One region of the Pseudoalteromonas sp. GB56 genome, then DNA from elsewhere that is predicted to be linked to it. Evidence: predicted binding sites of a transcription regulator. Region 1 holds the regulator's gene; each other region holds the start of a gene.
The links. Region 1 encodes sigma-54, which starts transcription at its own class of promoters, with help from an activator protein. Its sites were predicted from a motif close to GTTGGCACGNNNNTNGNNT; they were not measured.
Positions count from the first base shown of each region.

Region 2: ACH19P_RS01110 (TorF family putative porin) is a predicted target of sigma-54. The motif match lies at 1,957-1,975, and genes of this name have one in related genera.
Region 3: ACH19P_RS04540 (HAD-IIB family hydrolase) is a predicted target of sigma-54. The motif match lies at 1,512-1,530, and genes of this name have one in related genera.

Region 1 covers NZ_JBPCHK010000001.1:736,756-740,042, forward strand. Annotated here, with positions in the region: gene rapZ (RNase adapter RapZ) at 1-286, opposite strand, end outside; gene ptsN (PTS IIA-like nitrogen regulatory protein PtsN) at 317-763, opposite strand; gene hpf (ribosome hibernation promoting factor) at 765-1,052, opposite strand; gene ACH19P_RS03475 (RNA polymerase factor sigma-54) at 1,078-2,568, opposite strand; gene lptB (LPS export ABC transporter ATP-binding protein) at 2,592-3,287, opposite strand, start outside.
Region 2 covers NZ_JBPCHK010000001.1:224,521-227,807, reverse strand. Annotated here, with positions in the region: gene ACH19P_RS01120 (endonuclease/exonuclease/phosphatase family protein) at 1-182, opposite strand, end outside; gene ACH19P_RS01115 (aldo/keto reductase) at 268-1,155, shown strand; gene ACH19P_RS01110 (TorF family putative porin) at 1,232-1,912, opposite strand; gene ACH19P_RS01105 (TMEM143 family protein) at 2,269-3,287, shown strand, end outside.
Region 3 covers NZ_JBPCHK010000001.1:950,117-953,403, reverse strand. Annotated here, with positions in the region: gene ACH19P_RS04540 (HAD-IIB family hydrolase) at 1-1,351, opposite strand, end outside; gene ACH19P_RS04535 (amidohydrolase) at 1,620-3,287, shown strand, end outside.

The DNA.
Region 1 (3,287 bases):
AACGTTTAATCAGCGTTTGCTCGTCGCTATCTAGATAAAATAGAGAGGGTTTTGAAAATGCAGGAAGATAAGCCAAGATATCACTGAATTCCTGCTCTTCTTTGGGTAAGTTTCGCACATCGATACTGACAGCGATTTTGTCGTAGTTGTCTGAGACACTGCGCACAAGAGCGGGCAGCAGATTAACTGGGATATTGTCTACGCAGTAATAACCTAAATCTTCTAATACGCGCAAAGCGACAGACTTACCTGAACCAGAGCGACCACTGACAATAATCAATTCCACTTTAATTCCCTTAAACTTCCTGTGACTAAATTAGGCCACAAATAGCTGATAGAGCTCCTGATCTGTGGTGACTGTTCTCAGCTGTTTGCACAATTGCTTGTCTTTAAGTCTATCAGCAATTTGCGCTAAGGTCTTGAGGTGTTGATCACACTGATTATCTGGTACGAGCAGTGCGACAAAAATATCAACAGGACGATTATCTATGGCATCAAAGTTAATGGCTTCGCGGTTGGTGACTATGATGGCAATGGTTTGTTCAATGCCTTCCAATCGACCGTGAGGAATTGCGACGCCTTTCCCAAAGCCAGTACTGCCGAGCTTCTCTCGCGCCAAAAGCGCATCGAGAATGGTTTGCTCGTTTAAATGCGGTGCGTGTTGATGAGCGACCTGTGCTAGGTACTCCAACATTCTTTTTTTGCTATTAAAAAGGACCGCAGCTTTGCTGCAGTCCTTGGAGAAAAGATGTTCTAAGCTCATTTTAGTGTCGAGATAATTTCTCTTTATGTTTAATTACTTGGCGATCCAATTTATCAATTAGGCCATCAATCGCCGCATACATATCTTGGTGCTCTGCGGTGGCAAATAATTCGCCGCCATTTACGTGAAGTGTTGCTTCTGCTTTTTGTGTGAGTTTCTCTATATCAAGGATGACATGCACATTATTAATATGGTCAAAATGACGCTCAAGTTTTGCAAATTTACTATTCACATAGTTACGAAGAGAGTCTGTGATTTCTACATGACGACCGGTAAGATTCAATTGCATAAGCATTTTCCTTCTTGTCTAACGTCTATATCAAGCTTTTACGTTGATTTGACGGTGGTATGGCTAACGATTCACGATATTTCGCAATCGTTCGTCGAGCCACTTTGATTCCTTGCTCTGCGAGTATATCGGCTATTTTGCTGTCGCTTAATGGCTTGGCAACATTTTCCGCCGCTACTAGCTTCTTGATTAATGCTCGAATCGCTGTGGATGAGCATTCACCTCCATTTTCGGTGTTCACATGGCTGGAGAAGAAATACTTCAACTCAAAAATCCCACGTGGCGTATGCATATATTTTTGGGTCGTTACACGAGAAATTGTCGACTCGTGCATCTCAACCATTTCGGCCACGTCATTGAGGACCATTGGTTTCATCGCTTCTTCGCCATGTTCAAAGAATGCCTGTTGTTGTTGAACAATGCAATTAGTTACTTTGAGTAAGGTATCGTTGCGTTGTTCCAGGCTCTTTATAAACCATTTAGCCTCTTGTAAGTGAGAGCGTATAAACTGGCTGTCACTTTGTGATTTACAGCTACGGCCTAATGATGCGTAATGATCATTAACTCGTATCTTCGGCATGCTGTCAGGATTTAACTCGACCAGCCAACGCCCTTTAACCTTCTTAACGGATACATCAGGAATCACGTATTCTGACTCTTCGCGCACAATAGTTGCGGCAGGTTTCGGACTCAAACTGTGTATCAGCGTCATCACCTCTTTTAACTGAGCTTCTTTAAGCTTAGTCTTTTTCATTAAGGTGCGATAGTCACGGTTACCTAGCAAATCAATGTAATTACAAATTACCTCTTTCGTTTCACTAAGCCAAGGGGTTTGAGGTGAAAATTGATTGAGTTGGATCAATAAGCATTCCTGTAGTGAACGCGCACCAATTCCAACAGGATCAAAGAGTTGTATTCTTTTTAGGACAGCTTCAATTTCATCTAGTTCGATTTCTACGTCTTGCTCCTCGTGATTTAAACTCTCGAGCAAATCTTCAGTAGAAACGGTTAGTAAGCCATTGTCGTCGATTGCTTCAATAATGGCTGTCGCAATCGCTTCATCGACTGGGCTAAATGGGGTGAGTTGCAGTTGCCACATCAAATAATCGTGCAGTGTCTCGGTGGTTTCACCTTGGTAGACAAACTCATCATCAGGCATTGGACCTGCTGAAGCTACGGGAGCTGCACTGATATATTCATCCCAAGATACATCCATGGGTAATTCATCACTGATCGAGTCGTTGTTTAATGCGTCAGAACTTTCTATTTGGTCGCTGCTTTGTGATTCAACATCGACTTTGTCTTCACCGTTTTGTAGGCGTTCGTTATCGTTCTTATCACTCGCGTTGTCAGCGTAATTTTCTTCTTCGACTTCTAAGAGTGGGTTAGCGTCAAGTGCTTCTTGAATTTCTTGTTGAAGATCCAAAGTACTGAGCTGCAACAAGCGAATAGCTTGCTGCAATTGTGGGGTCATTGTTAATTGCTGGCCTAAGCGCAGCTGTAATGATTGCCTCATGTACTCTAACAATCCTTTTGTTGTTATAGCCTAAATTGCTCACCTAAATAAACATCACGAACGGTTTGATCGGCGAGCACTTGTTGTGGTGTGCCTGACGCAATCAATTCACCGTGAGAGACGATATAAGCGGTTTCGCATACATCTAAGGTTTCACGCACATTGTGGTCGGTGATAAGTACACCGATGCCACGGTTTCGCAGGTGCTCAATGATTTTCTTTATATCTAACACCGAAATAGGGTCTACACCAGCAAAAGGTTCATCTAAAAGGATAAATTTGGGGTTTGCGGCTAAAGCGCGAGCAATTTCAACGCGACGGCGCTCACCACCTGATAATGCCATTCCAAATGAATCGCGAATATGCTGGATATTAAATTCGTCCAACAAGCTTTCTAATTGTTCCTCTCGGCCTGCTTTGTTTAGGTCCTTGCGCGTCTCTAAAATCGCCATCAGGTTCTGATAAACGGTGAGTTTTCGAAATATCGAAGACTCTTGCGGTAAATAGCCTATGCCCAGCCGCGCACGAGAGTGCATTGGCAGCAATGTGATGTCTTGATCGTCTATGCTGATCATGCCTTTGTCACTGGGTACCAGACCCACAATCATGTAGAAGGTCGTGGTTTTACCTGCGCCGTTTGGGCCCAATAAACCAACAATGCTGCCAGCTTTAACTTCCAGTCCTACGTCTTTTACAACTTCACGACCTTTGTAGCTTTT
Region 2 (3,287 bases), 510 kb from region 1:
GCCTTGTAAATATTCCAGCTTAATACGCTAAAATGTTCGGGCACTGGAGCTGCGCTGATCTTGGTAGGTTGGGTGATAAGTTGTGCGCAATGTTCAGGTGTGTTCGCACTTACTTGGTTGTTTTCGAGCTGTTCTGGGAGAACCGACTGTTGCCAATGGGCGAAAATAAGTAATAAAAGCATGTAAAAGCTTGGCAATGTAGGTACGTCCTTGAAGTGCATTGGATGGGCCGTGTTATAGTGGCAAAAAATGTTTAGGATGCAAAGTATGACTACACGAATCATTTCTCCTTTGGTCATGGGTTTTTGGCGAATGCTGGATTGGCAACGTTCCGATCAAGAAAGCCTTTCTTTCTTACAACAATGCATCGAGCTTGGGATCACAGACACTGATCACGCGGATATCTATGGCCAATATCAGTGTGAAGAAGCTTTCGGCAAAGTGCTTAAGTTACAGCCTGAAATCCGTGAGAAAATTAAGATAATCACTAAGTGTGGTATTGTGTTACAGCAAGGTGAGAAGGCGGTTCCAGGCCATGTTAATCACTACAATTCAACGCACGAACACATTATAGCCAGTGCACAGCAATCGTTGCGAAATTTTGGCACTGATAGACTTGATTGTTTATTAATTCACCGCCCAGATTATTTGATGGACGCTGACGAAGTGGCACACGCTTTCACGAAACTGAAAGAGCAAGGAGATGTGTTGCACTTTGGCGTGTCTAATTTTACCACTAGTCAGCTAGCCTTATTGCAATCACGTCTTGATTTCCCTTTGGTGACCAATCAAATCGAATTTTCACCATACAACATGCAGGCGTTGGATGATGGCACCTTAGATCAGTGTCAGCAATTACGCCAAAACCCAATGTTGTGGTCGCCGCTTGCTGGTGGACGCTTATTCGCACAAGACGATGAAAAAGCACGTCGATTACAGCAATGTTTAACCACAATTGCTCAAGAGATTGGTGCTGCGAGCATGGACCAAGTGGTATACGCATGGTTGTTGAAACACCCGAGTAATCCAGCTGTGGTACTGGGAACAGGTAATATCGAACGCGTGCAAAGTGCTGTTGACGCGCAACAGTTGGCACTAACTCGTGAGCAATGGTATCGAATTTGGGAAGCCTCGAAAGGGCATTCAGTCCCTTAACAGCGGCAAAAAGATAAAGGGCCTTTCGGCCCTGGTTTTGCAGCAACAATAAGAAGGTTCAACGTCGAGCGAGAGGTTATAGCTCGAAGTCTAAGCTGTACGAAACATACGCTTTTAAATCGTCATCCGCGTCTAAGTCAGTTTGCAATAGACCGAATGTAAAGCCTGATTTGCTAATGCTGACGCCATAGTCCAAATAGCTGTCATCTTCACCGTACCATTCTTCAACGGTATCGCCACTAGAGTGGCCTAGGTGTAAGGCAAGCTCAGTGTCGTTTAAGATGGTGAAGCTGGCATTAAGCTCAAGATAAAGCATGTCTTCTTCACTGGTGGCATCATCTTCGGCGTTAAGCAGATAGCTTGCACCCGCACTTAGCCACTCCCAGCTGACTGAACCGTAGACTTCGCCAAAGCCGATGTCGCCAGCAGCGTCTGGGTACGCGTAATAGATGTAACCCACGTCATAGCCCATATCACCAGCAGAGCCAGCGAAACCACCGTATAGGTCAAGTTCATAGCTAGTACTTGCTTCATCCCCAAAATCGATATTTGATAACCAAGTCCCCGCATAGAAGCCGCTCTCAGAAGAAAAATCGATGCCACCTGATACTGCCGCTTTATCTGCTGACTGGGTGATACCACGCCAGTAATAATTTGAGCTGGCTGCAATGTTGGCCGTGACTTCTGCTTGGCTCGCTAAAGGAGTAAGCGTCAAAGCCGCCAAGGCAATGACTTTCGCTAAGTTATTTTTTTTCATCGTTTCATTCCTGTTAATTTTAGCGCTGTGTTACTCGCTCTCTTTCGCAAAGCATGTGCCAATGTCTGATTTTTGACCGAAAAAAATAAAAAACTTTTTATTTATCAGATTATTAATTGATGAAGTTAGGAATTTTATCTGATAGTGATAAACCCCTGCATGCACCTTGGTGGTGCATATTTTATGCTTGTGCACCGAGTTAAATCAGTCTAAATGCATAACTCTATCGGGCTGAACGATCGCGGAGTCATGATTGTTAGCTTTACGGCTCTATAAATAAAATTGGCCATGAACGTACGCGTTTTGAGTGCTTTGCGCTAAGATGGCACGCATGAATACCGAATTTGAAAACATCCATGTCTGGTGACCGCTTTATCCCTTTTCGTAAAAAAGACATCATTAGTATGTGTACCGAGGTGCTTCCTGTTCATGTTAATAAAGAAGAATTTGCCTCGTTTTGCTCACTGCTGGTTAATCGCATTCATTATGAGTACCACCAACAATTAGAAAGCCTAAAAGATAACTACGCCGCATTTGATCCTCAACGCGATACCCGCACGTTATTAACTGCGTCACAAGCGCAGCAGGCACAGAGTAAGAACCAGTTTGCCAAAGAGTTTGCTGCGTTACTGGATTCTGCCAATTTTGAAAAGGTGACAGACCAAGACTTACAACATGCGCTGAGTGAGGAATCCTTGTTTAAGGTTCGTCTTGAAGTCACCTTCGATGATTTCGAAGAGGTGGTGTTCTATCGTCGCGGGGAATCGCAAAAAACAGAAACGATACGCAGTTTTTGGGGTCTTCGTAAAAAGCAGGTGCAATTTACCAACTATGATCGCGTTGCTATCTACATCACTTTTAAAGATGAAACGCACTTTGCCAACAAACGAAAAACGCCTTTGGGGTTCACGCCCGGCTCGACCATCATCAAGTTATTTCAAAATGTGCCGAAAGCAGACTTAGAAATGTTATTTCCAAACAGCGAAGTACGTATGCGCCCCATCGACAAGGTGGTTATCGGTGGCTCTGCTGCGATCGGTGGCGCGGTGGTGCTGGTGACCAAGCTCGGCGCGTCTATCGTGTTGCTCGCCTCTTTTTTAGCTTTTTGGTTTGGTTGGCAAGATCAAGAAGTGGAAGTGACAAAAAAACATTTGATCACGTTTGGTATCGGCATGGGGGTATTTGGAAGTTTTGTATTCAAGGAGTGGACGAAATTCAAAAACCGCAAAATTCGTTTTATGAAGGCGCTATCCGATAACCTCTATTTTAAAAACCTCGATAATAACGCTGGGGTATTTCATACCCTTGTAGATGCAGCCGAAGAGGAAGATTGCAAAGAAGCCTTGTTGGCTTACTCGTTTCTGTTGATAAGAGG
Region 3 (3,287 bases), 210 kb from region 1:
TGCCAAGCCAGTTGAGTGGTTCTGAATACTCGCGTGTTAAAGAATGCGCTAACGCTTCTCCACTGAGCCCGGTCAAACGTGCCACACCTTCGAGCCCTAAGTCAGTGAAACTCTCAAAGTAAGCACCAAATTGTTGCTTTAACACCTCCAAGACTTTATGGATCGTGAGTTTGCTAGGGCTAAATGGAATCGCCCAGTAACTTCCCTCATGGCGCGCTCCTTCCGGAGGGCTATCAAACCAGTTTTTAGGGATATACAGCACGGCGCCATTCTCAGCGATAAAAGGGTCATGAATAGCGAGTTTCTGACAAAGTGGAATAATCTCAGCCGCAGTTTTGCTGCTGTTGATAATAACTGGCACACCCGCATTTTCTAATTTTGTTAGCAGTTCCTGTGCTTCATCACATCGGTAAGTAGTGTGGTCAAGTAAGGTGCCATCGAGGTCAGTGAAAATAACCGGCAGGGTATTACCCTGTGCAGGTAAGGCATTGTGATAAGCCGTGATAGTGCGCTGCGCGTCTAATTCAAAGACGACTTCACACATATTTGGCAGTTTACACAAACTATGACGGGTTAAACGCTCAAAATAACTAATAAAGTCAGCAACCTGCTCCTTGCTCATTGTTTGCGACGTGGTACCTACTTTTTCAATTAGCTTTTGCTCTTGTTGCCAGCGCCACGCAAGTACAGTGTCGAAACTCGGTGCTTTGAGCATGATGCGGATATCTGCACGATTAAACACATTTTGATACTCGTTGGCCAAGCACGAATTAACGCATCGACGCCAGCACCCTTGAGCATCTTGTTCTTGCTCTAATTGATTGATAGGTTGTTCTAGTGCGCTATTGCCTTGCGCAGGAGTGCTAACGCACCACCCTTCCAGAATAAAAATATCGATTGGTTTGGTATGTTGTTGCCACAATTCAGCACTAGCTCTGTCATCATACGCTTTATCAAATCGGGGGATTGCAACAGGAGACTTCCCCTGCTCCACTTTATCCAAAACCTGTTGTAACAGCCGGATATCGTGCGTGCCGGGAACGCCTCGCGTGGCAAATAAAGGGTGAATCTCTTTTGCTAATGCCGCTCTTTTTGCTTTGGGGTAATAAAAATCATCAATTGAACATGCACAGGCATTGAACTCAGTCTCACTACTTATATATTGAGCTAGAAATTCTGCCAACGTGCTTTTACCAGACCCTTGCGCACCATTAATAGTCACAAACAAGGCGTTGCCTTTTTGTTTATTCGCCAGTAATTGCTTGGCTAATGACTCAAAATACTGTGCAATTTGCTGAGCATAGTGAGACCCCAACTTGTGTCGCATTAAAAATGCATTGATGTCCATCATTTGACACCCCTTCTCATAGCGCTCCTAGTAACAAAGCTTAGTGCATTAGCTAGGCCAAAAAATTAAATTCAATAAAAACATAGTGTTAATATTTAAAGCAAATCTTGTTGCACTAAAGTAGTGCAAATTTAAACCCGCTATGCCCCAATGTATAAAATTAAAACAAAGCCCTTTCCACCATAGCTAAACCTTTTACTTGCAACTATGATTGGACTGCTGTTTCTAAAATGGTTGTAAACGTATTTCTGAATTCTTATGGAGAAGATTTATGAAAAAAGCATTACTCGCACTGAGTATTTGTTTGTCTACAAATGGGCTGGCACAAACGCAATATGCTGACGCTATTTATGTCGATGGGGACATCATTACAGTCAATGATAAACAACCGTCTGTTGAAGCTCTTGCTGTCAAAGACGGTGTTATTCTTGCGGTAGGCTCTAAGGCGGACATATTGGCGTTAAAAGGTGAGAATACTGATATTGTCGACTTAGCAGGCAATACGCTTATCCCGGGTTTTATTGATGGTCATGGCCACGTTTTTAATACCGGTATACAAGCGCTTTCTGCCAATCTCCTCGCGCCCCCTGATGGTGACGTCACCTCTATTTCCGATGTTCAAGATACATTGAGAAAGTGGGCGAAATTGCCCAACAATAGTGGCCTTGGAGCTATTTTGGGTTTTGGTTATGATGACTCACAACTCAAAGAGCTGCGCCACCCCACTCGTCATGAACTAGATGCCGTTGCCAAAGACATTCCTGTCATCATCATCCATCAATCTGGTCACCTTGCTAGTGTCAATACTAAAGCACTTGAGTTAGCAGGTTTAACGGCTAACAGTGAGGATCCTGATGGCGGTAAAATTCGCCGTGAAAACGATGGTAAAACCCCGAATGGCGTGCTTGAAGAAACGGCCTTCTTCAGGTTACTTACCCCACTCTTTTCAAAGCTTAACGCACAAGATAACGAAGTCATTTTCAACGCTGGTATCGGATTGTACTCCCGCTTTGGCTATACCACTGCACAAGAAGGGCGCGCATCTAATGAAGCTGTTACCACAATGTATAATGCAGCTATGAAAAGTAAGTTGCTGATTGATGTTGCTGCTTATCCAGATATCCAAATAGCTCAAGACAGCTTAAAACCACCTTATTATTCAAAAGAGTACATGAATGGATTTAGGGTGGCCGGGGCCAAACTCAACCTAGATGGTTCACCACAAGGAAAAACAGCATGGCTTACTAAACCCTATTTAGTTCCCCCCGAAGGTCTTGATTCTACTTACTCAGGCTACCCGAGTCTGACTGATAAAAAGGCGGCCGAATACATCGAGCTTGCACACAAGAATGGTTGGCAATTGCTCACCCATGTCAATGGTGACGCTGCAATCGACCAACTTATCGAAGGTATTAAAACCAGCGAAGCAAAACACGGTAAGCCAGATCGTGGATTTGTTGCAATTCATGGACAAACCACACGAAAAGACCAAGTCAAAGCGTTTAAAGAGCTCGGTATTTTCCCATCGTTCTTCCCTATGCATACATACTATTGGGGAGATTGGCATATGGATTCAGTGCTCGGTGGCGAACGTGCGCAAAATATCTCACCGACTGGCTGGGCGAGAGAGTTGGATATGATTTTCACTTCACACCATGACTCACCGGTGGCACTTCCGAATTCAATGCGGGTGTATTCAGCAACGGTGAACCGTGTGAGCCGTACTGGTAGAGAAATTGGCCCTGAGCAACGAGTGTCTGCGCTAGAAGGGTTGAAAGCGCAAACCATTTGGGCTGCGACTCAGTATAAAGAAGAAGCGAGAAAAGGTTCACTGGAACCAGGCAAGCTCGCAGATATGGTTGTCTTGTCTGGCAACCCCTTGACTATAGACCCATCGGGTATCGCTAACCTAGAAGTACTGGTGACTATAAAAGAGGGG